DNA from 3 places in the Bacillus thuringiensis genome. Region 3 is predicted to be linked to each of the others. Evidence: riboswitches for the same ligand, from Rfam matches in the RefSeq annotation. Region 3 holds a riboswitch; each other region holds the start of a gene.

Region 1 (10,975 bases), 1.2 Mb from region 3:
CCGCAAACCCATTTGTAGTTTCATTTATTTCATGTTGTTTTTCTATTAATCTTTCTTTCACTTCATCTAACGCTTCTTTATGCGGTAGTACAATCGCATATACCTTTAGTCCAGTTGCATGTACTGGCGGGTGTGGATTGTTTACTCCGTTCCACGTATTTGCACCAATATGGTGATGATATCCCCCTGCTGAAATAAATAAGCAATCCTCTTCACGCTGTTGTACTTCAAAACCTACTGTTTTCACATAAAATTCATGTGATTTCTCTACATCAGCTATTCTTAAATGTACGTGCCCAACGACAGTATTAGCAGGCAAACCATCAAACTCATAATCAACGAATGTTGCCAATTCTTTTAAATCAAGTGGTGTACTTCCTCCTGGCCCTTCTCCCCATCGATCGCGCGGACGGTCTGCATAAATTTCAATACCATTCCCCTCTAAATCTTGCAAATAAAAAGCTTCGCTATATGTATGATCACTTGCACTATTAAACCTTGAAATTGGTAAAATTTCATTTGAATATGTATAACGCCCTTCTTGCTCAGCCGGGCTGTCAATTACATTCTTATTACGAAGAACCCCAAATAGCGCAGAAGCAAAAGCTTCACGAGTCGGAACTAAAAAGGCTACATGATATATACCAGTCGTACGCGGTTCTTGCAGTACCCCGTCCTCTAACTTTTCAAGAACAAGTAACGCGTTCTTTCCACCTTTTCCAGATAAATATGCTTTATTTCCCTCTTGCTTAATTACCTCTAAGCCTACAACATTTTCATAAAAAGCAATTTGACGTTCTAAATCTTTCACTTTAAATTCAACATGACCAATACGTGTTTTCGTATGAATTTGTACCATGAATAACTTCCTCTCTAGTTTCCTTTAATTTTTTATATCAGTTGATAGGCGATAACTCCATTCAACGAATACACCTTAATTTTGTTTTTTCGTAGCATCAACTTTTAGCCATTTTTTCGATATATCACTTAATGTGCCATCTTTTTCTAATTCTTTCAACGCTTTATTTATATCTTCTAACTTTTCACTCTTTTTTGCAAATGGAAATGCAATCTCTCCCCATTCAAGTGGACCAAATCCTATTTTGACGTTGTCCAATTTCGCCTTTGTTATAGTTGTTTCTACTTGAACTTTATCATTATAATAGGCATCGACGCGTCCAAGTCCTACTTCATTCAATTCCGCTGTCGGATCCTCTGAGAACGTTTTAATTGTAAAAGCATTATTTTTATTTAATGCTTTTAATTCTTGCTCTCCAGCTGTACCAAGCCCGACACCTACAGTCTTACCTTTTAAATCTTCTAGCGATTTAATGGTATGATTATCTTTCTTCACCGCGAATACAGAACCAGAATACACGTACGGAATTGAAAAATCATATTTCTTTTTTCTTTCCGGAGAAACTGATAGTTCATTTGCAATTGTATCAATTCGTCCTGAATCTAATAAGCCAAATAATCCCTCAAAATCAGAAACATTCCATTCTACTTTATACCCAGCCTTTTTAGCAGCCGCTTCAATAATTTCAGCATCAAAACCTTTTACTTTCTCACCCTCTTTAAAAATAAATGGACTACGACCTGCAGATGTCCCAACTTTTACTACTTTTTCATTTGTTGTTTCGCTTGCTGTATTTGAACCACAAGCTGATAAAACTCCAACTGATACTGTTAATACTAATGTTAGTAATAATGATGATTTCCTCACAATTCTTCCTCCTAAATAACGAAATGATTGCCTTCTTCTGAAGCATTCAATTGTCGTAAAAACTTTTTCGTACGTTCATTTTGTGGGTTTCGGAAAATTTCTTCTGGTGTTCCCTGCTCTACAATAATGCCATCAGCCATAAATATAACGCGATCCGCCACCTCTTTTGCAAAATTCATTTCATGTGTAACAACAACCATCGTTATGTGCTGTCTTGCCAAGTCTTTAATAACTTGCAATACCTCATTCACCAATTCTGGATCAAGTGCGGAAGTCGGTTCATCAAACAATAATACTGCGGGATTTAAAGCCATTGCCCTAGCAATACCTATCCTTTGCTGTTGCCCTCCTGATAACATTGTTGGATAAAAATCTTCTTTATCAGCTAAGCCTACTTGTTTTAATATTTTTCTCGATATTCCCTTTGCCTCTTCTTCACTTTTTTTCTGTACAACCGTTAATGCCGTTGTAATATTTTGCAATGCTGTTTTATTTTTAAATAAATTATAATTTTGAAAAACCATTGCCGTTTTTTGACGCAATTGTATTATTTCTTTTTTATAAAGTCTCTTCGCATAAATCTCTAAATCTTCAATTCTAATACTGCCATCATTCGGTTGTTCTAATAAGTTTAAACACCTTAATAATGTCGATTTACCCGAACCAGAAGGTCCAATAATGACTACTACTTCTCCCTTATTTACAGTAAGTGAAATTCCTTTTAGTACTTCATTATGTTTGTAAGACTTATACAAATCTCTTATCTCAATCATATATATCACCTCATTTCTGTTACAAATATGGTGCATCCAGTTTCTTTTCTAACTTTTTCTGTCCCCAGCTAATTACGATTGTAATAATCCAATATACTATCGCTACCGCTAAATAACTTTCCATATAACGATATGATTGTGCCGCTAGCATTTTCGCTTGTGCTAAAATTTCAGCCACCCCAAGTGCAAAAGATAACGAAGATTCTTTTAACAATCCAACAAAATTATTTCCAAGTGACGGTACTGCGACACGAATAGCTTGCGGAAAAATAATTTGTCGCATCGCTTGCGCCTTTGTCATTCCAACTGATAAACAGGCATCCATTTGCCCTGATTCCACAGCATTTAATGAACCTCGAATAATCTCTGATAAATAAGCAGCATTATTTAAACTTAGGCCAATTAAAGTTGCTTGCATAGCTGTAAGCACTGTAAATGTCGGAAAGATTTGTGGTAATCCGAAATATAAAACAAACAATTGAACTAATAACGGGGTTCCTCTAAAGAAAGAGATATACACTCTTGCAATTGAATATAAATATTTCGTTTTATTTTTCGTTATGATCGCCAAGCCGATCCCTATAACGAAGGAAATAATCATTGAAACTACAGTAATCCCTAAAGTTATGTATACATATTTAAATAATTGCGGAAAACTTTCTAAAAAATACGTTACATCAAACTTCACTCTATCCCCCCTCTCTAAACAAAAAACTCTTCTTACGCATATAAGAAGAGTTAAATGTGAATCCATTTCTTCTCATCTTTCAAACGCCTATTGCGTTCGCTGGAGTTAGCACAGTACTTTGATACAGCCTGTTGCTGAGATTTCATCGGGCCAGTCCCTCCATCTCTCTTGATAAGAAAACCAATAAATTTTTCCATTTATTTAGTTGTTATTATGAAGAATACACCCCATTACTAATAATGTCAATAAGAAAACTATGAATTAAATTTAATGCTTTTTTTAGACTGTCTTACTCCTATTAAATTTCCTCCTGTTCATTATATCTTGAGGTGTAATATTGATTGCACAAAAAAGCCATTAATTCTATCAAACTTAGAAATAATGGCTTTTTTATAAAGGTATTATACTTATCTCATTTTATGTACTTCAGCAACTAGCTTTCCACCCTGAATGCCCATATAAAGCTTCACAGGTGCATCATTCGTATTTTCAAATACTAAATCTAAATATGGATATGCAATTGTAGCATCTCTTCCTTGTGGAACATAACCTACCGTTTTAGAATGTGTAGTTCTCTCCACCATTTTCAGGCCAGCTTGATCTGCTGCATTGTATAAAGTTGAAGATGTTTGACAAACACCACCGCCATATCCATCTACTAATTTACCATCAACTATTTCTTTCCCTAATTGATATCCTTTATCTGGTGTTGTATCACCGATTAATGAATTAAAAGAGAAACGGTCTCCTTTTGCTAACACAACTCCATTTATGCTCGCTGCTGACAAACGAATATTCTCAATACGGCCACCTGTTGAACCACCTAAGTTCGTTTCATATCTACCAATTACCGTACCATTTCCTTGCGCATCACTTAATGTTGCGACTGGTTTTTTCTCCACGATCGGCAACTGATACGTAGCATCCCACATACCAACATTTAACAATTTATCTACTAATTCTTTTTCCATTAATTCATAAGAAGGTTTTCCTTCTTGCCAACTTCCATCAGGTGCTATACGTGAAGGAACCATTTTTTTGTCGACGCTTTTTCCAACCTCACCAACAACCTTTGTTACAGACTTTTTAAATTTCGCTTCATCTTCGAAATAGCCTAAACCAGATAAATCTAATTTTTTCACTTCAGTACCAGTTCGGCCATCAACTAAACTAATAGTATCCTGCACTTCTGCTTTAGCCTCTACAGTGTGCCCACCAATATCACTTACCAATGCAACATCACTTACTTTTGCACCACAGCCACTCACTACAGCTACACATAACACCCCAACTAATATACCCTTTACTTTACGGAACAATATACTCTCTCCCTTTCCCCAACATCACTATTATGTATTTATTTCATTTTTATGTATGTTTTGTTACAATCATTTTACAATATGTTTATAAAATGTTACAAGTTATTTTTCACTCTATATAAATTACTCTTTTCTTTTATAAATGTCTATACATATTTACATAAAAGTTTGAGTTTGATAGAATTGTAACTTTTATGTAAACTCTCCCCTTTATCCAGTATATACCATTAAGCAAAAGAAATTCAAATCAAAAACCTTCAAGCTATTTTTTATAAAGTGAAACTTTAATCAGTGGGGGTCTTACTGCCCGTTAATGCGGGATAAAGAGAAATCTCATCAACATAAATAGGTATTTGCCGTGCCACCGCTCCGCTTTTGCACATACATTATGGTGAATTCAACCTATTTTAAAGAAATGGAGGATGTTATTATGTATCCCTACAATCCATATGATCCATATAATCAATATGCATACCAACAACCACAGTATGACTTACAAGCACAATATCAATCTTATATAGATCAAGCAGAGCAAACGAATCCATATGACCAAAATAGACAATTCCAACTTCCAATCTCTTTTCCTGGCACTGGAAATCGTCAATTAGAAAGACGCGTAAATGAGCTTGAACAAAGAGTACGTCAACTAGAAAATACAGTTGAGCGCCATACACGTAGACTAAACCGCTTAAACCAACGTTTACGCACGGTAGAAAACAGACTAAACATTCCATTCGCAGCATTAGAAGACGGATTTTAATCGGAAAAATAAAATTTATATAAGGAAGGGGCTCCCCCTTCCTTATATAAATTGACGAAAGTTTTTTCCATCTCTATACTGATAAGAGTTAATGAAATGAAACAAGGTGATAAATATGGATTTTGAAATAAATTATCTTTCCTTTTATGTTGTACAAGTAGAAGGAAAAGGTGAAGCAGTTGATAAACGCTACAAACATTTTCAAACTTTAGACGCTGAAGAATATGAAGATAGCTCCTTAAAAGAATTTTTGAATGGCGAGTTATTAAAAATATCGAAGCGAAAAGTAGAACGTCATGCAAAAACAGAACAAGCCCCAACAAAAATTGGTCGCTTTATTGTAGAGGAGGGGCACGAACTTGATTCAAACCCTCATTACAACCTTTTTAATCGTATTCGCTTTGCAGAAACAAAGGACAACTTTAAAGATATGAGCGAACCTCTCGTTTATACATATCTTGACACAAGCGCTGTACGCGGTGGTGTATTTTTAATTGCTCAGGCAAAACTACGCAAATACTTTGATGACCCATTCGTATTCGTAATGAAATGCGACTTCGAACCAAAGGTTGCTTCTATTTCTGATGAATCAACACTGATTCGTAACGTTGAAATGGCCATCACAACAAAGAATATGAAATCTATCCAGTATCCATACATGCCTGAAGAAGGTATGGTTGAAGTAGGCGAACTAAAAATACACCAAGCATCACATGCCCGCTACTTTGAAGACTTCTTAAAATTCGTCGAATATGAACGCTCTATGCCTGAAATTATGAAAACACAGGTAATGGACATGGTATACGACCAAATTGAAGATGTATTTGAAGAAGGTACGGAAGAACGCGAACAATTCGACCAAGCGATGGAAGTATGGGCTGCCAGTCCGAAACGCGAAATTATGGAACAATTTTCAACCGAAGAAGTAATGGAAGCAACTGCCCAAATCGTCGAGCACGCTCCTGAAGTGGAATTAAAACTAAAAGCAGATCATATCTCTGTGAAGGCTTTACTTGCTGATTTCGGGGATCAAATACATATTGCGAAGGTAAATGACCGATATGTACTTATGATTGAAGCAGACACACTTACGTTTGAAAAGGGCTTCTCTCCTATTGAGTTTCTGAAGCCAGATGAGCTGCAAGATGTGATTGAGCGAATTGAGAATAAGCAACAGTATTCTTATGATCCGAACGGGATTGAATAAATCCTTCCATATATCTGTTTTTACTGGGCGCTTTTAATAAGCGCTCTTTTATTTTGAGCTTAATTGATGTTTATATTAAAAAACGATTCTTAATAGAATCGTTTTTCCTGATTTATAACAAAAATATGCTTATTTTTAAAAATTATTATTGATCCAAGATATCAATTGTCGCAGAATCAAGTAAATTCCTTCCTTGTTGTACAAGCGTATTTCCATTAGAGTAGTCACTATATATGTTGGTAAAATGAAAACTTCACTTCACTACCTCAAATTTATTATACTCGTAAAAAGATAATTGAAAACGATATTCTGGATGCTCTCTCACCCAATCATAGACTTCTTCTAAAATATCCATTTTGTTTTGCAAGTCATTAAGTTCACTACATTCGTCCCTTTTCTGTTTGCACAGAGGGCAGAATCCATTCACTATGTCGGCACTTGTGGCCCTAATAGTTTTACTTTTTAAGTCAACTACTAAACGAAGAAGAAGAGAATGCTCAGCTTTTGTAGTCACCGTCATTTCAGCAACCCCATCCTCATTCCAAAAGACACCGTTTAATTCCATCTGTACGGTGACGTCTTTAATATCCAAGTCTATCACTATCACACCTCCCTTGTATAAAACTCATATTTTACTCTTCGATTTTAATCTTTAATACACCACGCTTTAAAGATATATTAAGCTTTTTCCAATTCTTCTTTTTTGCTATGAAAGGAAGTATAATTACTGCTGATAGCGTGGTAAATATTATCCCCAAAACTACAACTGTTACAATGTTAAAGATTGCTTCCATTTAACTCTATCCTCTTTCATTTCTATGGGCTCTAATTTTATGAATGTATTTAAAAATTCTTACCACCCCTTAATTTTCAAAGCAATTATAATGGCCCAATCACAACAAATCAATTCCTATTTAATATGAATACTTTATTCATCCATCAGTATAATGATGTTAAATTTATGTAGCTAGAAATAGAGGAGAATGTCATTTAACCTCTACATTCTCCTCCATCTCAGCCAAATACCTAATCTGCCGTTCCGCTTTTCTCACTGCCGTACGAAAATGTTTTTTCAGGAGTTCTACTGTATTTTCACTTATATAATATCTTTCCGTTATACTTTCCCACGTGTCGCTACTTTCAAATGTACTCCATTCAAAAGGGCGTTCTGTATTTTTCTTTAGTTCTTTGAACACCCATTTCCGCATCTTTTTTTTCGCTTTTTCTGTTAGTTTTCCGTTTTTTACAAGTTCAAGTTCACCATGTCTTTTGTATCGCTTATTAATATCTCTCTCGCTATACACTTTAAGAAGTATATTTGCTGTATTTTCGGCATCTGCTAAAGCACGGTGCTGTTTCCCTTCCCACGTTAAAGCGAGCTGTTCTACCGCAAATTGTAAACTTGGCGTATGTTCAAACAATTCCTCATATGCTTGAAAAACAAATTTTTGCAAATCAATTCTACTTTCTTTTTCTATACTGGGGCATTCAACATCATGTAATGTACAATCATGAGATAGAAAGCGATAATCTTCTTTTCCCCATGAAACAAATATAGAATCTTCGCCGATGAACTGAATAAATTTCTCTATAATTTGAGGGAATTTTTCTACATCAATTAAATCTTTCTTCGTAATACCGGTTAATTTTGTTGTATGACGAGTTAATCTTGCACTTGGTTTTACTAACTCTGAAAATTCTTCAATTATCTTCATTGTACCTATTTCTATTTTTACAGCTCCGATATCAACTATTTCTGACGGATCTTCTGATTTATACGGTCTGAAATTCCTCTCAATATCAAACACAATGAAATGTGTAGCGTTTTTCAATTTATTTACCTCTTTCTAAATTCCTTTTCACACAAACACTTTATTTTCAGTATTTATTTATTCATGTACTTTATACAAAAATACTACGAATAAATAAATGAAAATTCAGTCTTGTTATGATATGTAAGTAGGAGGACATCTATAAAAATGCAAAAAAAAAGAAGGGCGAGCCCTTCTTTTTTCAAAAATTACTTCTTGTTTACGTTAGTAGCTTGAGGTCCACGGTTACCTTGTTCTACTTCGAAAGTAACTTCTTGACCTTCTTCTAAAGTTTTGAAGCCTTCGCCTTGGATAGCTGAGAAATGAACGAATACGTCTTCTCCGCCTTCAACTTCGATGAAACCGAAACCTTTTTCTGAGTTAAACCATTTTACTTTACCGTTTTGCATGAAAAAAATCCTCCTACAATGTACCTATATGTACATATTCATTTTCAACCACCTTACAATAATAAGCCAGATATTAAAAAACTGCAACCCCTGAGGAGATTTAACATTGCTATCCTCCTCGGAAGTTACAGCTCATTTAAATCTCTATATTATTAAAAGTAAAATGGTTTAAACATACTATATCATATCAATATAATAAAAGTAAAGTTTTTTTCTCAAATTATTTTTTGTTCCCACTGCATTGCTTTTAATTCACCTGATCCAGCTACTACATAACCATCTTTTTGATTAACAATGCGCCATCCGTGCCCTTTAACTGAATCACATACTGTAACAATACCTTCGTCAAGAAGTACACGGCACACACTACTAATACCCGCCTTATTTTGCGTTGAAGTTGTATATAAGACATGTTGGTCTACACTTAAGTCTAAATAGCTACTTGCTTTCTGCTCACTTTGACATGTATGCCAATATATTTTTTCACTTGCAATACTTTCATCTATTTTACAATAAGAAATATTCCCGCTAACTCCCTTGCACGATCCACTTGCCGCTACTAAATAAGAATTGTGTAAAGTCAACGCAGAGATCATTTGATTCATCGCAATTTTAATCCTCTTTAATTTACGTGTCTTCAAATCAAAGAGCCAAACACCACCATACTTAGCATGTATTTTCGTACCAATAAATAAGTAATGTTTATATAAAAATAATGATCGAATAGACGGTGCCGCACTGCCATACTCAAGAAACGGATGAATAGTCTCCCATGTCGAACCGAAATTATTAGAAAGATACAGCGTTTTTTCTCCATGAGCAATGACAGTTCCTTGTACATTGCTACATACATTCCAACTCGTTGCTTTTGTTGGAAAACGCTGAATTGTCCAGTTCTCTCCACCATTCATACTACGAATAAAAATCCCTTCGTCACCTACACCATAAACTACATTATCTTCGCTATGTAAATCCCTAATTCGTTTTTGAAAACCATTTAAAATTCGTTTCCATTCTCCGTCTTGTTCAACAAATAAGCCATTATATGTAGTAGCTAACAACAGTTTTCCATCTCTTAACTTTGTAATAGCAGTTGCACTTAACATTGTCTCCACGTTGACACTCCCATTCTTAGAACTTCTCAGCAAATGCAATTGCAAAATTACTGCATTTTTCAACATCCTCTTCATCTTCTGGAGCTAATTCAATTTTCAGCCCTTCTTGTACAAGCTCTGCACCTCGTTCTACAAGGCGTTCTTCAAATATCGTTACCGCTTCACAAAACAGTTCATACGCCGTATCACCTGATCCGAATACCGCTACCTTTTTCCCAGCTAAATCTATATTTTCTAAGTCCTCATGAAAATCTTCCGCTTCAAATGGTAATTCACCATCGCCCCACGTATAAGATCCTAAAATGATTCCATCATAAGCTAATAATTCTTCAGCATCCATGCCTTCCATCTCTTGCAATACTACTTCATGATCAAAAGCATCTAAACTAACTTTAATTAAATCAGCAATACTCTCTGTATTTCCTGACATACTTGCATAAGCTATTAAAATTTTTGCCACTTTGGCATCCCCCTCTAACAATAAATGATTCTCATTATCATTATATTAATAATGAGAATCAATTTCAATTGATTTTTTCTACTTTTATTTACATTTCACATCTGACTATTTATATTTCATTTTAAACATCTACATTCATATTCAACTATTGCCAAATCTATCTTCAAACATTATTGTATTATCATCATTTCACATTACTTATTTCAAATAAAAAATGTGTTTGTATCATGCTCAATCATTAATCAACTGTTCACTTTACAGAAAGAGGAGTCCTTATGATGAGAAAGTATTTTATTAGATTTTTAAAAGCAACCTCCCTTTTAACAATATTCTTACTAATAGGAGCTGCTATTATTTTATTCGGTACTGCATACGGTCATAATTTACGTGTTATCGCCGCCGAGAGTATTTTGACTTCTCAGCATCCTCAATATGCAAAATTCACGTTATTGTCTGATAAAGAATTAAATGATATTTCTCAATCCATCACAAATCCAAAATGGAAAAATAGTGAATTTTTAACTTCTAAACTTTCAAAAAAAGAGTTAGAAAGACGAAAAGATTTACCACTAAATGTTTCTATTGAAACAATAAAGAAAAAATATAATGACCATTTTTTTGAAGGGAAATTAATGACAATTAGTAATCCATTCAACGTAAAACTTGTTACCCAGCAAGGTTCAGAAGGTAAAGACGTCGGAGAAAA
Region 2 (10,975 bases), 1.5 Mb from region 3:
CGTGAATTATACGGAGAACAAGGAAAAGAAATAGCAGAAGATATGTTGAAGAAGTTTTGGTTGTACTCGCTTAAAGAACGCCATCCGCATGATTGTAGCGGGGGAGAGCAACAACTACTTGCGTTATGTACAACGTTATTATCAAAGCCAACTTTATTATTACTTGATGAACCGACAAAGGGGCTAGATCCGTGGAAGAAAGAAAGAGTAGGAGAACTATTTAGGAAGCTACAAAAAGAAGGAACAACAATTATAATGGCAACGCATGACATTGAATTTGCAGCGAAATACGTTGATCAATGTATGATGTTATTTGACGGAACAGTCATTATGAATGATGCACCGAAAGAATTTTTTAGCGGCAATTTCTTTTATACAACATCTATTAATCGATTCATTCGAAAAGAATTGCCATATGCATTAACGTGGGAGGATGTGTACGAAGCGTGTCCAAACGATATGTTGCATTCATAATATGTATTTTTGCAGTAATAATAGGCACATTACTTCTTACGACACTTGTCATGGACGGTTATTACATGTTAAGTAGTTTGTTTATATTAGCGGTTATTATGTTACCTTTCTATATCCGTTTTGAAAGGAAGGCGTTTGTTTCACGTGAAATTGTTCTCGTTGCTGTATTAGCGGCAATTGCAGCAGTAAGCAGAGTGCCATTTTCTATTTTACCAAGTGTACAACCAACTTCTTTTGTCATTATTGTTTCTGCAATTGTATTTGGAAGTGAAACTGGTTTTATGATTGGTGCCACAGCAGCGATCGTATCTAATATTTTTTTAGGACAAGGTCCGTGGACACCGTGGCAAATGTTTTCGTGGGGCATGATTGGTTTTATAGCAGGTTTACTTCGTAATACATTTTTAATGAAAAAACTATGGGGGAGACTTCTTTACGGAGTAATCGTTGGATTTTTATTTGGCTGGATTATGAATTTCTGGGGTCTTCTCGGTTTTATACGAGAAGCAACGTGGGAGACTGTCATTTCGTATTATATCGCAAGTTTTTATTTTGATTTGAGTCATGCGATTTCGAATGTTATTTTCTTACTACTATTTAGTACGTCTTGGATTACGATTCTTACAAGATTTAAAAAGAAATACGGTATATTAGATGAGCATAACGTGACATAGAAAAGCATACTCATATAAGGTAGGGTCGCGACTTACATATTCGTTTGCCTCTTTCATGCTTCTTACATATTGTAAGGAGCATTTTTTTGTCAAAAAATAGATTCAATATGCACCCGCTATTATATAAAATTATTTGTATAATAGTACGTGAGAACTCTTTTCAAGAGGGAGGTGTATAGTTAATGAAGTTAGTTATTCCGAAGCAACATGGTGCATGGGCCATGCTTGTTATACCTTTTCTATTAAGTGTCATACTTGGGAAACCTACTATTTATCATATTCCATTGTTTATAGCATGGTTTTTTATCTATTTAGCTACATATCCATTTCTTACGTACATAAAGCAAAGACGAAAAAAAGAGCTTTTACACGCCGCAATTGTTTATTTTAGTATTGCGTTCCTATTTGGGATGATTTCTTTATTATATGAGTGGCGAATTCTTTTATTCGTAATAGTAATGATTCCATTATTTATAGTAAATATGTATTATGCTCGTCAAAAAAATGAAAGAGCACTATTAAATGATATTTGTGCAATTATTGTATTTTGTATCGGTGGGTTAATTAGTTATTATTTTTCAATGAAGCAAATCGATCATATAGCATTATTCATTGCGCTTATTTCATTCTTATACTTTTTAGGTAGTACGTTTTATGTGAAAACGATGATTCGTGAAAAAAATAATCCGAAGTATCGTCTTATATCTTGGGGATATCATATCGTATTAACTATAATTGTATTTATGATTAATCCGTGGTGTTCTCTTATTTTTATACCAAGTGTCATTCGAGCAATTGTGTTGTATGGCAAAAAAATCTCTATTATAAAAGTAGGGATTTTAGAAATTGCTAATTCTGTATATTTTTTAATCATAACGGCAATAATTATGAAGTATGCCATTTGAAAAAACTTCCCATCGATAGATGGGAAGTTTTTAATCTTTTTCTAAAATGTGAACGGTGTACTCGCAACGTTGAATAGCTTGTTCAACAGCATAAAGTGATTGTTCAATACGAGCACGATTAAAATCTTTTTCAACTGTTTCAAGTGCTTCTTCTAAACAGTGTTTTGCTTCTTGTAATGATTGAAAAGAATCTTGTACATATCCGCGAGCATTTTGATGCATTTTATAATCCTCCTTGGCTGTTCATATACGAGTAGTATGAACAGTAAGAAAGAAAATATAATTTGTTATATTTATTATATTTGTTTGACAATTAAAGTGAAATTACGTATAGTAAGATTTAAGTGAATATTTTCTTATCCAGAGAGGTGGAGGGACTGGCCCGATGAAACCCAGCAACCGCGATGCAGGTGCTAATTCCAGCAGAACATATTTGTTCTGGGAGATAAGACGAAGATATATACGTAACTTCTTCTTATCGGAGAGGTTTTTTTGTTGTAAAAAAACCGATTACGAAAATTTATATTAAGAAGAAAGGGGTTGCGAATTACTGTGACACTCGAAAAATACGTAAAACTGCGTAGTACAGTTTATGAATATATGATAGAGCAAGATAAGCCGATATCATTGTTAGATATTCAAGAACATATCGTTTCGCATCATGAAGGAAAATTCACGAAAAAAATGTTACATCAATTTTATTTATCAAGGCTATTAGACGAACTGAAACTGGATGGGAAAATTACATTAGCTGATGAATATCTCTATACTGAAAAAGGGGTATTTTATAAGGCGAGAAAAGGGAGCTAAGCTCTCTTTTTTTAAAAATAACGGAGTATGTAGAGTAAAAGACTGCTAAAGCAGCCTGATACAGGGAATGGTGTTGAGTGTGTAGTGTCAAAAATTGAATGTGCCTGAAAGAGGCAATTCGTATCGGCTGCAAATGAAAAGAGACACCTTCGCCGAATAGGTGTCAGTCGTTTTGTAAAATAGACTTGCTATTTAACAGTTCTTAGAATAACATGCAGGGTTTTGGAAGTCAAAAGGGAATTAAAGGAAGGGGTACAATTATGTACGCTTACTTATTAAAAGATATAACGAAATGGATCCCAAAGTACGTTGTAGATAAGGGATATGAATATTATGAAGATGGACATATAGAAGATGTTGAAATACAAGATAACAAAGTGTTTGCATTCGTTACTGGAAATGCAGGGAATTATGAAGTAGTTATCGATCTCGAAGATTTTTCAAAAAGTAGTTGCGAATGTCCGTATGAAAATTATTGTAAACATATGGCGGCAGTTGTTTATGATATTCAAGGTGCTGGTGAGAGTGCAGTTAAAGAGAAACTAAAAGATTTAGAAAAAGAAGAGTTACTTACTGTATTAAATCGACTGTTGCAAAGTTCGAAAAACGTACAAATTGTAGAGAAGTTATTAAAGAAGGGGTAACTTTAAAGATAGAGGGAGTTGTTTTGTAGTGAACGTACTGATTATATACGCTCATCCTAATCCTTCAAGTTTTAACGGGGCAATTTTAGAGCATGTGCAAAAAGGGCTACAGGAAACAAATCATTCGGTTACGTTGCTTGATTTATACAAGGAACAATTTGATCCGGTACTTGTATTCAATGAAGAGAAGAAAAGACGTGATTTAGTAAATGAAGAAGAGACAGCGCGGTATAGAAAATTAGTGGAAGAAGCAGATACACTTCTCTTTATATATCCGATATGGTGGTGGGGGATGCCAGCTATTTTAAAAGGTTTTATTGACCGTATTTTCGTAGCTGGATTTGCTTATAAATATGAAGGTGCTCTTCCGAAAGGGTTATTGAAAGGTAAGAAAGCTTGGGTTATTAATACGTTAGACTCGCCTCTATGGTACGTCGCATTGTTATATCGATCAGCAGATTGGATTATGATGAAGAGAGGTGTTTTACGTTTTTGTGGCATTCGTGATATAAAACGGTCAGTTTTTCAATCTGTGAAAACGAGTAAAGTATCAAAGCGCGAAAAATGGTTATTACAAATAGAAGAAAAGGCTCGTACATTATGAATGAAGTCGATCGTATTATAAACTGTTGTCAGTATGATAACGAACTTTTTCGGAAGTATATTACGTGTTTACTTCAATTGAAAAAATGCAGCGATACATTTCAACAAATTCAAATAGAGTTAAGAAATGATTATTTAATAAGGGGAATTTGTGAAAGAGAAGTTGATGAGGTAGTACGGGGAAGTAAAGAATATGAAATGCATTTTCTTCCTAAAGTATTACAGTGGAATTTTTTGAGGGAACATCCACACCTGATTGGAAAAATTTGCGAAGATTTTTTTGCATTTGAGTCATTACATCTTAAGGACATAGAGTGGGATACAGTTATAAATTGCATGGGAAATAAATGATTTATTATGTAAAAAAGCTAGTATAAAACTAGCTTTTCGTTTAAATAACTAAGAAGCATAGACTAATGATGAAACCTGCATATAGTAAGTTAACAACGCAAAATCCCATAATGTCACGAGCACCTAAACCAGCTATCGCTAATGCTGGTAATGCCCAGAAAGGTTGAATTAAATTCGTCCAAGCATCGCCCCATGCAATTGCCATTGCTGTTTTTGCAGCAGGTACACCAAGTTCAGCGCCAGCTGGAATCATAATGGGTGCTTGCACGGCCCATTGACCGCCTCCTGATGGAACAAAGATATTAACGATGCCAGCACTTAAAAATGTAAAGAGAGGAAAAGTCGTTTCATTTGAAATGCTAATAAAGAAATTAGAAATAGCTCCTCCAAGTGAAAGTCCTTCACTATTTGCTCCAATCATCATCCCCATAATTCCTGCGTAAAACGGAAATTGAAGTAAAATGCCAGAAGCACTTTTCGTAGAGTCTGAAAAAGCGCGAATATACTGAATCGGAGTGCGGTGGAAAATAAGTCCAGCAATTAATAACATAAAAATTACGATATCGAGAGTAAGATTAAATCCTTTCGTATAAAAGTAATTGAAAATATAAATGAGACCTAACAATCCAACGCAAAGTGTAATAATGATGCTATTTTCCATTTTTTCAGCGAATGTATTTTTTTCTACTTCTTGAGCAGCAGCTTCTTCATGGAACACGCTAGGATCTACAGTTATCGTATGTTTTTCATCTGGATGCATCGCTTTATTAATGAGAGGCATCGTAACGAGAAAAATAATAACTGGAACGAGAGCGTATGGTGAGAATAGCGTTTCTGAGATTGGAATCGCTTCTTTAATACTGCCAGCTGTCGTTTTAATTAACGTTTCCCCGCCTGTTGCTAATGTCAGAGGAATAGAAGCAGAAAGCCCCGCATGCCAAATGAGAAATCCAGAATAAGAAGAGGCGATTGCTAGTCTATAATCTAATCCTTCTAATTGTCTTGCCACTTCTTTTGCGTATAAAACAGATACAACAATTCCAAAGCCCCAGTTTATGTATGCACCAAGTAAACTTACAATGGAAATGGCAATAATGCCTTGTCCAGTCGTTTTTGGTAGTCTGGCAGCTTTCGTTAATCCTTTTTTAATAAGAGGAGCATTTGCTAAAGCAGATCCAGTCACGAGTACAAGTGCCATTTGCATAGAAAAGGCGAGAAGCCCCCAAATTCCATTACCCCAGTGATTGATCATTTCTACAGGTGTTTGATGAGTCGCAAACATACCGAAGAAGATAACGAAAACAGTTAATAAACATGATAAAATAAACGGTTCTGGCAAGAAGCGTTGCACTAAGGCGACGCAACCATTTGTAAAAGAACGAAACAAAATAGATCAACCTCCTTATGTATATGTATTACAATTATTCGAGGTTATTTGAGAGATAACCTTTAATGTAAAGAAAATTCAGATATTTATAGGGTGGTAATTTATTGATAGATTGATATAGAGCCTCGTATCAGATACTGCTTTTAATATACTAGAAGAAAAACGGTTGTAAATGTGGCTAGCACTTATTGGGAGAGTATAGAGAAAGGTTACTAGCTGGTTTCAAAACAACTGTTGCAAAGGGAGAGGATACTCAATACAATAGTGTTGTATTACATGAGAAATATGTTTAAGCACAAATCTAGTTAAAATGTTTATACAAATAAATTTAATATTTAGGGGGGGTTATGATTAAAAGTTTTTATCTTTTAAAGCCTAAAATGTTTACGGCAGATATGTATTATAAAGTTTTTATTACAGGTGACTGTATATATTTTATAAAGATTGGCGGACAGTTTCATAGTCGACATGCTTATAAAAAACAGTTACCTGGTATTTCTGAGTTACTATTTTTGTTTTGCTTCAAAAAAATCGAGAAAAAACAATTAAACTTAGAAACTGAAATAGATACAAAAATACATACTGGAGATGTACATGAACTTTTGCAATTAAAGAATAACTTTTCCATTAAAACAAATACAATTGAAGAGGTACTATTAAATAAACGAGGAACGTTTCATACAGGTTTTAATGATAATGGGAAAATTTCATTTATATTACAAAATGGTCAAAAAGTAAAGTTCATCATCCCGGAAGAAACTTTATTTTCATCAATAGAAGAAATTTTCGACGAATATGAACAGACAATATTTGTAAGGGAAGTGTTTTAACGCATTCTCCAAAAGATGTGGATGTATTAGTTAAACACTTAATTAAACATGTAAACTGCTTATAGAAATTTTGATAGGCGTGTTTTAAGCAGTTATTCTTTCAGTATCTTCTAATATGTAGGAGTATAAATGAAATATCCCAACAAGAAAAAGCTTCCACTACTGTGGAAGCTTTTCTAAATGATGTGCAATATCAATATACATATTTGAGTAAACTGAATGTATTTCATTACTTGGCGTAGCGTTAGAAGAGAAGTGGACAATTACCATATTTGCTTTTGGATCGATGTAAAGTGTTTGTCCGTAACTACCTAACACTTCAAAAGCACCTTGTTCATTGTGCGGAATCCACCATTGATTATGATAAGAAATGGAAGCTCCAGGGCCAATTGCAAGTTCACCTTCTTGGACATTTTTTATATCTTCAGTAATAGAAGAAGGGAGAATTTGTTTTCCGTTATATTCCCCGTTGTTTAATAGTAATTGCCCGAATCTCGCCATATCTCTAGCAGTTGCATTTAAGCCAGCGCTTGCTTGTTCTATTTTCGTTTCATCTGTAACGTAATACGCGTTTTCTTCCATACCAATTTGAGACCAAATTCGTTCGCTAACATTTTCAGCTAATGATTTACCAGTGATAGTTCGAATAACCCAAGCGAGTGTTTCCGCTGATCCGTTATCGTAAGAAAAATCGGAACCAGGAGGTGCAGTTTCTTCTGCTTCTTGTAACATATCGTAAATTTTCATCGGACCGTCGTAGTTTTTACCTCGAGGTAAAATATTGCTCGCTAAATATAGTTGTGTATCTTGATTTTCTAATGCTGGATGTTCATATCCGTGAGTAGGGTACTGTGCAGAAACTTGCATGTCCAATAATTGCTGAAGTGTGGCATTACCGAACGGTGTATTTTTTAATTCTTTTATATATGTGTCAGTTGTTTTTTCTAAGTCAATACGTTTTTCTTCAGCGAGAGATTGTATAATTGCCCCGGTAAAGACCTTTGCTAATGACGCCATACCATGAGGTTCACTCTCGTTATATTTATTGAAATATCGTTCATAAACAAGTTGTTCATTATGTATAACGACAAAAGCATCCGTTTTGTTATCGTCTAAAAGTTTTTTTAGAGGAGTTGTATTTCCGAATCTACGCTCCACAGCAAAATCGTCTAAATTTTGTAGTGCGGAAGGGAAGTGAGCAATTTGATCAGGATTGTTTTTTACGTTATTAACTAAAGTGAATTCTTTCATATGTGTGTACGACCAGCGTAAGTAAGGGTCATCTAACCAGTTTTCTTTCGTCACATTATGTTTTGATGGGGTCGTTTTATTTTGTTTGAAGTAAGTAAACCCAAGCCCTGTAATTACAAATATGGATGTTAGTATGAGTAAGAGTAGGGGAGATTTTTTTAGTTTCATATAGGTCCCTCCTTTTTATTTCTATTATAAGTATACGCTTCTATTGAAAGAAATACAAAATAAGGAAAGTAAACGGGGAAGTTTACTTTCCTTATTAACGTTAAGCAGAAATTTTTCCGTCTGTAGATTGTTTCTTGAATTTTTGTTTTCGTCCGTGTAATCCGTAATATAAAAGTAAAGTGAAAGCAACGATAATAGCTGCGATAAAATACATATTATGATAACTGGATTTGGCTGCGACAATACCTAGAATGAAAGAACCAAAGCCAATACCACTATCAAAGAATGAGAAATACGTAGCTGTCGCAGAACCACGTCTATGGTTTGGAGCTGCAGAAATCGCAATCGTTTGGAAACTCGGAATTAATGTTCCGTAACCTAAACCGATTAGCATACCTGCGCCAAGGAACCAAAATGACGTTTGTGCTTGGCTTAATATGAACATTCCGATTGTGAAAATAATGATAGCAGGGTAAACAAGTACATTTTCACCGAAGCGATCAAAAATCTTTCCTGTAAATGGACGAGAAATTACAACGACAAGTGCATATACAATGAAGAAATAACTTGCAATTTCACTTAAACCGATTTCTTTCGCATAAATAGGAATGAAGGATAAAATACCACTATAAGAAAAGGCTAAAACAAATCCTGTAAGTGCAATCGGAATAGAAGATGGTTCAATTAAGTCTTTCCATTTCATTTTTTCGCGTTTTTGTTTGCTTACAGGTGCTTCATGCGGAATATTTACAAGTAGTCCTAATAAAAATGCAAGTAATGAAAATACGGAACAAACGATAAATAACACAGTGAACGAAAAATGAGAAATAATTGTTAAACCTAAAAAAGGACCAATTACCATCGGCAGACTCATAAATACGCCGAAATATGCAAGTGCTTCGCCTCGTCTATGAGCTGGCGCAACATCAGTTACAATCGTACCAGTAGCTGTCGTTGCCATCCCGAACCCAATACCGTGTAAGAAGCGAAGGGCAAGTAATAAAAATAAACTTTGCGCACCGAAATACATAACAGTAGCGGCTAAAAATAATGAAAGTGAAATAAATAATATTTTCTTTCTTCCTAAATCATCGAGCCATTTTCCTGTGAATGGTCTACATAAAACAGAAGAAATAAGAAACACAGTTGCAACTAAACCAATTTCCTCAGGTTTTCCTTTTAGGCCGTCTATTACATAGACAGGCAGAGTAGTCATAAGCATGTAAAATGTTAAGAAGAGAAATAGACTACTAAAACAAGTTCCGAGGAAATCCTTCGTCCAAAGTTTCTCACTTTGCATCGTCATCCCTCCAATTTAATCTAAATTTTTAATAATTTGTTGTAACACTTGAAATGCTTGATGTAAATCATCTTCGTTAATACCTTCTAGCGTTTTTTCTTCGAAAGTATCAACTTCTTCTTGCCATACTGGAACCATCTTTATCGCTGTTTCGGATAAAGAAATGAGCTTCTCGCGGCGATCTTTACCTTCTGTACGAATAATCCATCCCATCGTTTCCATACGTGTTAACGTACGAGTCATCGTTGGTGATTCAACATTTAAATATTGGCATAATTCTGTTTGGGTACAAGAACCAGTTTGATTAATGCGGAAAATAACAGCCCACTGCGCACTAAATAACCCAGTTGGAGATACACGCTCATTAAATTTCTTCGTAAACTTTCGAGAAGTCTGGCTGACGATATGAAAAAAATGTTGTTTTTCGTCCATGTATTTTGATCCTTTCAAATTAGTTACCTAGCTAACTATATACTTTTTTATAATAATTGTCTAGTAATAGACATGTTGATTTATGTAAAAAATTCTTATAGGTTTTATGTTGCGAACGTATATTCTACGTGCTATTCTTTAATTAAGTAAAGAATTTTCTTTCTATTAAATAGAATGGGGGAACTTGTGATGATTAAGCCTGCAACAATGGAGTTTGTTTCACTATCGAACGGAGAAACGATTGCATATCAGGAAGTTGGAAGGCGAAATACAGATATTCTTGTACTCATTCACGGGAACATGACATCGTCACAACACTGGGATTTAGTCATTGAAAAGTTGCAAAATCAATACCATATTTACGCTCTTGATTTAAGAGGATTTGGACAATCAACATATAATCAGTCGATAGATTCATTACAAGACTTTGCAGAAGATGTAAAATTATTTATCGACGAGTTAAAGCTAGAGAAATTCTCATTAATGGGCTGGTCAATGGGCGGTGGTGTTGCGATGCAATTTACAGCGAATCACCCAACTTTTGTAGAAAAGTTAATTTTAGTAGAATCAGTAGGAATGAAAGGATACCCAATCTTTAAAAAAGATACGAATGGGCAGCCAATCGTATCAAGTTTAGTAAAGACGAAAGAAGAAATTGCGCAAGATCCAGTACAAATCGCTCCAGTATTAGACGCGATAAAAAATATGAACAAACTATATTACCGTACAGTATGGAATCTATTAATATATACACATAATCAACCTGAACCGGACCGTTATGAAAAGTATTTGGATGATATGTTAACGCAGCGTAATTTCGTAGATGTGAATTATGCGCTCATCACATTTAATATTTCGGATGAACATAATGGGGTTGTAGAGGGAAGTAAGCAAATTCATCGTATTAAAGCGCCGACACTCGTCATACAAGGTGATAGGGATTATGTCGTACCGCAAGTAGTCGGTGAGGAATTAGCGAAACATTTGCCAAATGCAGAGTTGAAGGTATTAGAAGATTGCGGACACTCACCGTTTATTGATTGTTTAGATGTATTTATAAAACATGTAGAAGATTGGTTAAAATAGAAAGAATCCCCAAAATGAAAAGTGTTGCATATACTATAACATTTGTATGTAAAAGGGGAG
Region 3 (10,975 bases):
CGGCTTTTCCTTAAAAGGCGCAATTCCATACGCTACATTAGTAAGCATTATATTCGCGACACTATTTTTACTAAGCAGTGCCTTTTGCGCAGGAAAAGCACGTCAATTGAAAGGTTGATTGCATATGTTCCAGAAGAAACCCACCCTTTCTAAATCATGTAAAAAGGAAATAAAAACGTATGAAAAGGCATGACTAATATGAAAAAGTATATTGAGCTAGATGGAGAAGTATATTGTAGTTCATGCATTCAAATTGTAAGTAAAACGAAATAAAAAAAGCTTTGCGCTCACCGCGCAAAGCTTTTTTTCATATATTATAGACCAGCTTGCTCTTTTAAAGCTGCAGCTTTGTCTGTACGTTCCCATGAAAGATCTACATCAGTACGTCCGAAGTGGCCGTAAGCTGCTGTTTGTTTGTAAATTGGGCGACGTAAGTCTAGCATTTTAATAATACCAGCTGGGCGAAGATCGAAGTTGTTACGAACTAGTTCTACTAGTACGTCTTCAGATACTTTACCTGTGCCGAATGTATCAACTGAAATTGATACTGGTTGTGCTACACCGATTGCGTATGCAAGTTGTACTTCTGCTTTGTCAGCAAGACCAGCTGCTACGATGTTTTTCGCAACATAACGAGCTGCATATGCTGCAGAACGGTCAACTTTTGTTGCATCTTTACCAGAGAATGCACCGCCACCGTGGCGAGCGTATCCACCGTAAGTATCAACGATGATTTTACGTCCTGTTAAACCAGCATCACCTTGTGGTCCACCAATTACGAAGCGGCCAGTTGGATTAATGAAGAATTTCGTTTCTCCATCCATTAATTCTGCTGGTACTACAGCTTTAATTACGTGCTCTTTTAAGTCGCGATCGATTTCTTCCCATGTAACATCTGGATGATGTTGTGTAGAAATTACGATAGTATCAACACGTACTGGTTTACCATTTTCATCATACTCAACTGTAACTTGCGTTTTTCCATCTGGACGTAAGTATGATAATGTATCATCTTTACGTACTTCAGTTAAACGGCGAGCTAATTTGTGAGCAAGCGAGATTGGAAGTGGCATTAATTCTTGTGTTTCATTACATGCAAAACCAAACATTAAACCTTGGTCTCCTGCACCAATTGCCTCAATCTCAGCGTCAGTCATTTGACCTTCGCGTGCTTCTAGCGCTTGGTCAACACCCATAGCGATGTCAGCAGACTGCTCATCGATAGATGTTAAAACAGCACAAGTTTCTGCATCGAATCCGTATTTTGCGCGTGTGTAACCAATGCCTTGAATTGTTTCACGAACGATTTTCGGAATATCTACGTAAGTAGAAGTCGTAATTTCCCCCGCTACCAATACTAAACCAGTTGTTACAGTTGTTTCACAAGCTACACGTGCATTTGCGTCTTTTGATAAGATCGCATCTAAAATTGAATCAGAAATTTGGTCACAAATTTTATCTGGATGTCCTTCAGTTACAGACTCAGATGTGAACAGATGACGTTTTTTTGTCATGTGGTAAACCTCCCTACAGTAATTGTATATATTGTACGGAACTCATCCTTAATTTGCCACAAACTGCGACATACATTTATTCTCCCACACAAGCATACAGAAAAACCTTTCCTACTTTACATAGAGGAAAGGTTTAATTTGCTACTTGCATACTGCTTTTTGCCCTTCGCTCTTATCGTTCGAGACCTGTAGCCTCGCACAGGTTTTAGCACCTATTCACCTGTATTTATCAATACAAGTGAGGTTGCTGGGCTTCATCGGGCCTGTCCCTCCGCCAGCTCGGGATAAGAGAGTATCCGTCCCAACCTATACTAAAGAAATGATATTCATTTGTCAATTAATATTCACATTTTCCTGAAAGTTTTTCTCAATACGCCTGAAATGAAATATTAATAGGGAAATAATGCATTCACACAAACAAAAAGAAATAAATAGTATACATTATTTATATAATTGTGTTATACTCTTGTTGGGGATTACGAGAAATATTTCATTAAATGAAAAGGATGGTATATAAATATGAGTACTGTGAATGTCCAAATTGGTTTACACGAATTATTGAACGGAAGCAATGCACAGATTCAACTAAGTGTTCCGCAATTAGTGGAAAAAGTATTAATGCGAAATGAAGGGAAATTAACTTCTACTGGTGCCGTTTCTGCTTCAACAGGAAAATATACAGGACGTTCTCCTAAAGATAAATTTATTGTGAAAGAAGCATCGGTTGCTGACAAAATTGCTTGGGGAGCTGTGAACCAACCGATTTCTGAAGAACATTTTAATAAATTATATACTAAAGTTTTAGAATACTTAAAAGAAAAAGAAGAGTTATTCGTCTTCAAAGGATTTGCAGGCGCTGACCGCAATTACCGCCTACCAATTCAAGTTATTAATGAATATGCATGGCACAATTTATTTGTACATCAATTATTCATTCGTCCAACTGAAGAAGAATTAACAACTCATGAGTCAGGGTTCACAATTGTTTCTGCACCGAACTTCAAAGCTGATCCAGCTGTTGACGGTACAAACTCTGAAGCATTCATTATGGTTTCATTCGAAAAACGTATTGTACTAATTGGTGGTACAGAATACGCTGGAGAAATGAAAAAATCAATCTTCTCTATTATGAACTTCTTACTACCTGAACAAGATATTCTTTCTATGCATTGCTCTGCAAACGTAGGTGAAGAAGGTGACGTAGCACTATTCTTCGGTTTATCTGGAACAGGTAAAACAACTTTATCTGCTGATCCGAACCGTAAATTAATCGGTGATGATGAACACGGTTGGTCTGATAACGGTGTATTCAATATTGAAGGCGGTTGCTATGCAAAATGTGTAAACCTTTCTCACGAGAAAGAACCACAAATTTTCGATGCAATCAAATTTGGATCTGTTTTAGAAAACGTTATCATTAATGAACAAACGCGTATCGCGGACTACAACGATACTACTTTAACAGAAAATACTCGTGCTGCATACCCTATGCATGCGATCGACAATATCGTACTGCCAAGTGTTGCTGGACACCCAAATACAATTATTTTCTTAACTGCTGATGCATCTGGCGTATTGCCTCCAATCAGTAAGTTATCAAAAGAGCAAGCTATGTATCATTTCTTAAGTGGTTACACTAGTAAACTAGCAGGAACAGAGCGCGGCGTTACATCTCCGCAAGCTACATTCTCAACTTGCTTCGGTTCACCATTCTTACCACTTGATGCATCTCGCTACGCTGAAATGCTTGGTGAAAAAATCGAGAAACACGATGCGAAAGTATTCCTAGTAAACACTGGCTGGACTGGCGGCGAATATGGCGTTGGTAAACGTATGAACTTAGGTTATACTCGTGCAATGATTCAAGCAGCATTAAGCGGCGAACTTGCAAAAACTGAAACAGCTAAACATGACATCTTCGGTCTTGAAGTTCCACTTCACGTACCAGGTGTACCTGACGAAGTGTTAATGCCTGAACAAACTTGGGCTGATAAAGCTGCTTACAAAGCAAAAGCAATCGAGCTTGCAAATGAATTCAAAGAGAACTTCAAAAAGTTCGAAAGCGTTTCTGAAGATATTATTAACTTAGGCGGCCCAATCGCTTAAATTAAAACTTTCTGTTGAAATAACCCTTTACTCATATGAATAAGTGTCGTGTAACCGTAAAGTTTCGCGTACTCACCGACAAAACCCAATGCGGCTTAACGGTTACACACACTTACATAAAAAAGAAGCTTACGTTTTTACGTAAGCTTCTTTCTATATACTCTTATAGCTTCTACTCTTCGCTAAATCCTCTATTCCACCTAAAGACTGTCCAAGCACAATTTTTAATTTATATACTCAAATTTTCACACGTACACATCATGGATTCAAACATATTAACTACTTTCCTACCCACTACATCTTCTGGGTTTACGACGAATGGGGCTTAAATAGGCACTGACCGCTTCTATCCCACGCCAGATCCTCTATTCCATCTATAAAGTATCTTTTTATCTTTTTTAACTCTTCGTTAGTTCTTTCTCATCTTTCATGCTATAGTATCCTAAATTCACAACGATTAAGAAATAACCACCCATAATCCCTACTGCAAATGCCCACATAACCATGTGGTGCTCAATTTCGTACATAATAATAGCACCCAAAATGGCAGCTGCAAAACGGTTAAACATACCGAGTGTCGGTGCTTTCGTCTTCTTTACAATACTATCTCCAAGCTTCTCAATTCTTCTCCCTAAAAGCCAAACGCAATACATACTTACAATAAGCCCAATTCCAGCGCCTAAAAAGTGTGCTGAAAACGGTGTTAACATCCAACCTAGTAACAAAATACCTAGTATATAATACGATTGGATTTTAAATGATCTTAGTGACATACTAATCATGCTGTACCCCTCTTCATTCGTTCTTATCTATCCAACAAAAAATTTCTTTCAAATTCATATTCCTTACATCCATTTCACTCAAATCAAAAACAACATAAACCGTATGTTTATGTTGTTTAAATGTTTTTAGGAAATAATATTATACAAGATTTCGAACATCATATTCTCATATTTTGTGACGGTTTTCCAAACTTTTTTCGTCCATTTATGAAAAAAATGATATCAATCTATGAACATACGGATATGATGTAATAAGCACACAAATAAAGGGGGCGTCTAATGATTTATTTTTTAATGGCTCTCATTCACCTCATTATCCCTGCACTTATCGGACTTTCATTGTATTGGTACACGAAAAATCATAGCATTTTTTACGCTGTCCTCGGTGTTCTTCTTCCTGGTATTATTCTTATTACACTCTTCCGTATTCCATTTTTAAACTTAATCCCACTTATTACTGCTATCTTATTTCTCATCTTCTTACCAAAAATAAAAAAATAGGAAAGCAGATCATAGGTGATCTGTTTTCCTATTTTGATATAGGTTCCCCTGCAATAGAATGAACTTTTACTTTCTCCGATTTCACAAACCATAGACCGACAAAAATGATAATTCCACCGATGATCTGTTGAAACGATACATATTCATTTGCCCAGACAGCTGCAAATAAAACAGCTACAAGCGGCGTTATATACATATATACCATCGTATGTGACGCCCCAATTTTTTGAACACCAACATACCACATCACTAAGCCGAATACTGTGACAAAGAAAATAGAATATAGTAAAGCAAATAGTGTCATTCCGTGAGTAATTTGAAATGGCATGACAAACACATGCGGACCACTTAACAATAATAGCGGAATCGCACCCACTAATGCAGACCATGTAGTAACACGTAATGCTGAATATTTTTTAATTAATGGTCCTGCTAAAACAGGATAAAGCCCCCAGCATATTGATGTAATAAGTCCAATTCCATTGCCATAAAAAGAACTAGTAAGTGAACGTCCTGCTACTAAAACTAATGCTGCACCAACAAAAGCAATCATAGAACCGATTAACTTTCGAGAAGAAAAATTTTCTTGTTTCAGAAAAATCGCAAATACAGTTGTAAAAATAGGTGATATAGAAATGAGTAAAGAGGCATTTGTAGCGGATGTATATTTGACAGTTTCCATAAATAACGTTTGATACAGTACAATACCTACAACGCTAACGATGATTAATCTAGGTATATCCTTTCGCTCCATATAAACCGACTTTTCAATAAAAAAGGTAAGGAGTAACAGAAGCGGTGCCGCCGCCATCATACGAAGTGCAGTAAACTCAATTGCTGTAAATTCTAAAAGTCCATACTTCGCAATCGTATAGTTAATCCCCCAAATAATAACAACACTTAAAATTAATAACTCAATTCCCCATCTTCTCATGCGTATCCCCTCCGCAAAGAAGATTATACAGAAAATTCAATCATATGTACATTTCATTATGTGAAAAAATCTTTTTATTATATGAAACTTTTTGGTAAATGAAATTATATCGGCGATTTCCCAAATATATCGACTAATCAACAAAAATCGACAATAATAGCGACTTATAAAATAAAAAAATGTGAGTCCAAAATACATTTTGGACTCACATTTCCTTTACTATACTCGAACGTGTAACTTCATATTTGGATTATAAAACTGGCTTGGGCTCTTCAACTGAAAAGTTCCTCCACCTTCATGCCAATCAACCGTTAACTTATCATCCATAAATACAAGCTTTGTACGATCAGCGATAAAATTCATTGTGCTTGATTCAATATCCACATCGCGCTCATCTTTTTCTGCTACAGCTACTAAATCGATGATTCCGCTCATAACACAACCGCAACCCTCATTATCGTAAAATAACTTTATATATTTCGCTTCACTCGGAATCGTATCCATAATCTTTTTATATGCTGCTTCTGTTACAGTAACGTACATATGTTAATCTTCATCCTCTCTTCTCTTATCATTCATATATTGTATCACCATTTTTCTCAAAAATTATATACAGAAAATTAAGACTAATATACAATGTATGTGATAAAGTTTCAGCAATCGAGCTTTTATGAGTAGTTCATGCAGGAGAAAGGATGTTTACTATCCGTGTTCAAACTACAACGATATCCTATGTTATTAGGTCTATTTAGTAGTTTCTTCATTTCTAGCGGAATGCTATTACAGCATGTACTTCCCTATTCTCCTTCTATTGACTGGATTCTAGGTTTTATTTGTTTCCTATCCGCTTCTTATTTTACTACGAAGAATACAAACAACTCATAAAGCAAGAATCATCTTAAGGAGGATTATCAAACATGCCAGCCTTAAAAAAAATAGAGCAATCACTCGATCACTTATTTCAAATTGAAAAATACGGAAAAGATAGCGCCTTTAGTCGATTTATCCCAGCCGTATATGATCCTATCAAATTTCCTTGGCAACAATTTTTCGAAGCAAATTTTGTAGATTTATTTAACGGCCTTATGATGCACGGATCTGAAAATGTAAACAAAGTATTTTTAGCTGTATTCCCTACAGATGACGTTCTTGAAACATTCATTTCACAATCCACACCCGGTGATTTACTCTTTATGCACCATCCCCTTGTAATGGAGTGCGGTGATCCAATTGGAAGATCAGGCCGCGGTTTCATACCAATTCCTGAAAAATATTTGCAAGGAATAAAAGAAAAACAACTTTCTATATATACATGTCACGTACCAATGGATTTTCATCAAACTCATGGAACGAGTATTTCAATTGCAAAAGCATTAAATGCTACTGTAGTGGACAACTTTGCATATGGAGGTCCAGAACAAGAACCAGTTGGCCTTATTTGTGAAATAGATGAAACATCGACAGAAGCACTCCAAAAACATCTAAAAAAACTCTTCCAGATTCCTTACACAGACTTCGAAGGTAAACGACATGATTCCATTAAAAAAATCGCAATTATCGCTGGATGTGGCGATGTTGTATCTTTAATGAAGGAAGCAGAAGAAAAAGGTGCTGAAGCATATATTACAGGAGAAATCCATTGCCATATCGACAATGATTACGGCCGACATAAATATTCTCTCATTATGGATTATGTAAAAGAAACGAATATGTCTCTAATTGGGGTGTCACACTCTGCCTCTGAATATTTAGTGAAAGAGACATTGATGTATGATTGGTTTAAAGAGAATTTTGATGTGGATGTTATTTTGCTTCCGCAGGAGAAATGGTGGCTCTAACACTATCATTTTTTAATTTATATACACAATACAATCGACCACAGAAAAATAGATAAATGAGAAAGCACATGTACCAACGTAAATGCTTTCGTTGTGCCAGAAAACGAACCTACTGTTAGCACCGAATTTACTGGTGCTAATAGTATTACAGCTGGAAACCTATTTTTGAGAGAGTATACAACCCCTCTTTATATTCATGCTGCAAGTGCTTTATATTCTGTTTTTCTCATTACTGATATATAGCAATTCATTCCATAAAAAAAGACCCGAGATTCGGGTCAACAAATAGAAATATAAATGAACTACAACAAATAACAGACAAAGCCATTATATATTTTTCATAGTAAAACATCCATTATTTTCTTTTTACACTATCAATATATTATTTTTCTTTATCGTCTTCTTTTTTAGAGCGTCTACCTAAGAAGAACACAAGAACTAATAATATAATTACCAGTAGTACTCCGCTGATAATGTAATATAGCGTGTAGTCTTTTTTCGCTTCTACCGCTGTATCATTTAACTTATCGGCTGTCTTTCCTTCAATTGTAAATTTCTTCGTCCATTCCCACTTTTGATCGCCATCAGTAGCTTTCACTTCTACTCGGTACGTTCCTGGATCAAACGCTTTGTTTTCCCAGCTAATAGCGTAATCAAAGTTTGAGTTTGGCGCCATTCTTAAATTTTCTTTTTTCGCTTCAAATAAAACATCTGTACCTTTTTCTTTATATACCTTTGCATCAACACTTAAATTTTTTAACATTGCTGGCTTTACGTTTTGTAAATTTGCAGTAACAACGTTACGCCCGTTAACTTGTGTTGGCTTTACTTCGTTTAATTTCATGTCTGGTTTTACTTCAGCATCTGTCTCTTTTAAAACAACACCAATTGCGTATGCATATTTATTTTCAATTTGCACACCTTCATCTTTTTTCTTTGCATTCTCATCTTCTTTTTCTTTAAAGTATAAACCACCTAAAATAACACCATCAAACGACTCACTTGGCATTTCCAAGTTTATATCAACTGTCACTATGCTGTTAACCGGTACTTTCGTTTCTTTTGGCATTTTAGCAATTTTAGAAAACGGATATTTCAAAGTAGAATCCGTTTTTGGTTCTACTGTACTATAATCTGTAATACCATTACTATTCGTAATTGCTGCATTAGCAAACGATTCTACCACAACTTCTTTATTCGTATCATTTTTCATTTGGACTTGAATTGTTTGCTTTTGTCCAGGTTGCATTTTCAAATCAAAATACGTTTGATTTTTATCAATTTGATTTTCTGGTATAACTGCTGTCACAGCGAATTTCATTTCAGCTGCATATACTGAAAAAGCGTTTACCATGAAGAATGTAATTAATAGTAAGCTAGTAAATAGTTTTTTTACCATCTCTTATGTAATCCCCTTCATATCCATTTTATAGACAAGAAAGAGACAAGGTTAAAGCCATTCCCTTATCTCTTCTCATTTTCCTCTTTTATCTTAAAATTCCTCTTACTTACATAGGAGCGTCTGTTAGTTCCCAAGTTAGTGAAGTTGTGTATTGTGTTTGTTCTTTTTTCGTTTTACCTGGTACAGATAACTCTACGCTTTGTTTCGCTTCTGTTGCATCTTTACCAAACGTATTTACCCATGTACCCATACCTTGGTTTTCTTTTGCATCGATTAAATCAGATGCTGCACCACTTGGATTTAATGTGATAGATTGTTCTGCTGTTGGTGCGTCGCTACCTGCATTTGATTTCAAAGCTGAATTTTTTAATGTCAATGCCGCGCCATCCAACGCTTTATCATCTGCAGTTTTGAATTGACCATTTTGTTTTACTGTTAAATGCCATCCAGCATTTGTACCACGATTATCTGTTACTTGAACGTAGTTCGGCACGTCAATTACAGAACCGTCTACTTTTTTCTTTACTTTATCTAATTCTGCAAAGTAGATTTCGTTATTCCCTGATGCTTTTTGTGTTTTAAAGTTGAAGTTAGATACATAATCAATACTTAGTGGACCATCTGTACCTTTTTTATCTGGATCAACTGGATCTACAGTTTCATCTGGATTCTCTGGATTAACAACATCAATTTTATCTGTATTTTTCTCGAATTTAATAAATGCTTTTGAGTCTAATTTCCCGCCATCTTTCTCAGCTGCAAATGCAGACGTCCCTACTGATACTGATGATAATGTTACCGCTCCAATTAATGCTAATTTTGCTAGTTTCATAGTTTTATACCCCTTTATAATCATTTTTCAATTCATTTATTCTTAATTTTCAATCTTATAAAAGCTTAGTTTGGTGTATCTTCTAAAGTCCAAGTTAACTCAGCTGAATATTTCGCACCTTTTTCTTTCGCTGTCGTACCTGGTACGAATAAGCTCACACTCTGTTTACCTTGTTCTGTCCCTTTACCAAATGCAGTCGTCCAATCACCCATACCTTTATTCTTTGCGGCAGTAGTAATTTCCACCGCATCTCCACCTGGAGCTAGTGTTACTTTATTTTTAAATGTTGTAGGTGCATATTGTGCATCAGTTACAGAATTTACAACTGGGTTACTTAAGCTTAAAGCTGCATTTGTTAACTCACTATTACCACTTTTAAATTGTGCATTTTGCTTTACTTTTAATTTCCATCCTGCATTTGTACCACGGTTATCTGTTACAGATATGAAGTTAGGTACTTCAACTGTTTTAGTCGCTTGTTTTACTTTATCCAGTTTTGCAAAGTACGTTTGATCATTACCAGAGATAACTTGCTCGCCGAAGTGTAAGTTAGAAACGTAGTTAATACTTAATGGACCTTTTGTTCCTTTTTCATGGTCACCAGGGTTCTCTGGTGTAACTTTTTCATTTGGAGTTTCTGGATTGTTTGGATCTGTTGTGCTTGTATCTTCAATAAACGTTACATCTGTTTTTGATTTCATATTTGCTTTCTCTTCCGCAAATGCTGAAGTTCCTACTGCTGCAACTGATGTTAATGATACTGCACCGATTAATGCTAATTTTGCTAGTTTCATATGTACCTTCCCCTTTTCTCTGTTTTCATCTATTTTTTATTTTGAATACACTTGCTTTCCCCTAATTCTTTTGAATACATATAGAGATAAAACAATCGAAAACAATCCTATATATTGTTTGAAGTCCCGTGTCTGGCCTCCTGTTTTCGGTAAATATTTATCTCCATTTTTATTTTTATCAACTGTCTCTTTTTTTGTATTTATCTTTGTCGGATCAGTTGATGTATTTGGTGTATAGCTATTCGAAAATGTAATACCCGCTTTTGAATTCG

Evidence for each region. Region 3 has a riboswitch for S-adenosylmethionine ahead of metK (methionine adenosyltransferase). Riboswitches for the same ligand answer to the same signal wherever they lie in the genome.
Region 1: it holds a riboswitch for S-adenosylmethionine, as region 3 does, so the genes downstream of both, AC241_RS17350 (amino acid ABC transporter permease) here and metK (methionine adenosyltransferase) in region 3, are expected to answer to the same signal.
Region 2: it holds a riboswitch for S-adenosylmethionine, as region 3 does, so the genes downstream of both, AC241_RS16080 (hypothetical protein) here and metK (methionine adenosyltransferase) in region 3, are expected to answer to the same signal.

The regions. Positions count from the first base shown of each region.
Region 1 is NZ_CP012099.1:3,376,847-3,387,821, forward strand. Features, by position in the region: gene AC241_RS17335 (VOC family protein) at 1-859, opposite strand, end outside; gene AC241_RS17340 (amino acid ABC transporter substrate-binding protein) at 935-1,726, opposite strand; gene AC241_RS17345 (amino acid ABC transporter ATP-binding protein) at 1,738-2,499, opposite strand; gene AC241_RS17350 (amino acid ABC transporter permease) at 2,519-3,187, opposite strand; SAM riboswitch class I at 3,257-3,365, opposite strand; gene AC241_RS17355 (VanW family protein) at 3,595-4,506, opposite strand; gene AC241_RS17360 (hypothetical protein) at 4,937-5,266, shown strand; gene AC241_RS17365 (DUF3900 domain-containing protein) at 5,382-6,473, shown strand; gene AC241_RS17370 (hypothetical protein) at 6,727-7,074, opposite strand; gene AC241_RS34845 (hypothetical protein) at 7,106-7,267, opposite strand; gene AC241_RS17380 (exonuclease) at 7,460-8,305, opposite strand; gene cspB (cold shock-like protein CspB) at 8,494-8,694, opposite strand; gene AC241_RS17390 (WD40/YVTN/BNR-like repeat-containing protein) at 8,910-9,809, opposite strand; gene AC241_RS17395 (flavodoxin) at 9,826-10,269, opposite strand; gene AC241_RS17400 (phosphodiester glycosidase family protein) at 10,548-10,975, shown strand, end outside.
Region 2 is NZ_CP012099.1:3,112,437-3,123,411, reverse strand. Features, by position in the region: gene AC241_RS16100 (ABC transporter ATP-binding protein) at 1-474, shown strand, start outside; gene AC241_RS16095 (ECF transporter S component) at 447-1,148, shown strand; gene AC241_RS16090 (YwiC-like family protein) at 1,331-2,053, shown strand; gene AC241_RS16085 (hypothetical protein) at 2,084-2,275, opposite strand; SAM riboswitch class I at 2,407-2,505, shown strand; gene AC241_RS16080 (hypothetical protein) at 2,606-2,863, shown strand; gene AC241_RS16075 (SWIM zinc finger family protein) at 3,124-3,507, shown strand; gene AC241_RS16070 (NAD(P)H-dependent oxidoreductase) at 3,536-4,111, shown strand; gene AC241_RS16065 (hypothetical protein) at 4,108-4,461, shown strand; gene AC241_RS16060 (short-chain fatty acid transporter) at 4,502-5,848, opposite strand; gene AC241_RS16055 (hypothetical protein) at 6,196-6,678, shown strand; gene AC241_RS16050 (serine hydrolase domain-containing protein) at 6,838-8,097, opposite strand; gene AC241_RS16045 (MFS transporter) at 8,198-9,397, opposite strand; gene AC241_RS16040 (MarR family winged helix-turn-helix transcriptional regulator) at 9,413-9,829, opposite strand; gene phaZ (intracellular short-chain-length polyhydroxyalkanoate depolymerase) at 10,019-10,915, shown strand.
Region 3 is NZ_CP012099.1:4,570,375-4,581,349, forward strand. Features, by position in the region: gene AC241_RS23600 (hypothetical protein) at 1-118, shown strand, start outside; gene metK (methionine adenosyltransferase) at 315-1,514, opposite strand; SAM riboswitch class I at 1,684-1,805, opposite strand; gene pckA (phosphoenolpyruvate carboxykinase (ATP)) at 2,034-3,620, shown strand; gene AC241_RS23620 (ATP synthase subunit I) at 4,019-4,402, opposite strand; gene AC241_RS23625 (hypothetical protein) at 4,682-4,903, shown strand; gene AC241_RS23630 (DMT family transporter) at 4,932-5,837, opposite strand; gene AC241_RS23635 (iron-sulfur cluster biosynthesis family protein) at 6,057-6,380, opposite strand; gene AC241_RS23645 (Nif3-like dinuclear metal center hexameric protein) at 6,755-7,675, shown strand; gene AC241_RS34900 (hypothetical protein) at 7,769-7,918, shown strand; gene AC241_RS23650 (WxLIP family cell surface protein) at 8,058-9,074, opposite strand; gene AC241_RS23655 (WxL domain-containing protein) at 9,184-9,909, opposite strand; gene AC241_RS23660 (WxL domain-containing protein) at 9,975-10,703, opposite strand; gene AC241_RS23665 (EF2685/EF0750 family sortase-dependent surface protein) at 10,740-10,975, opposite strand, start outside.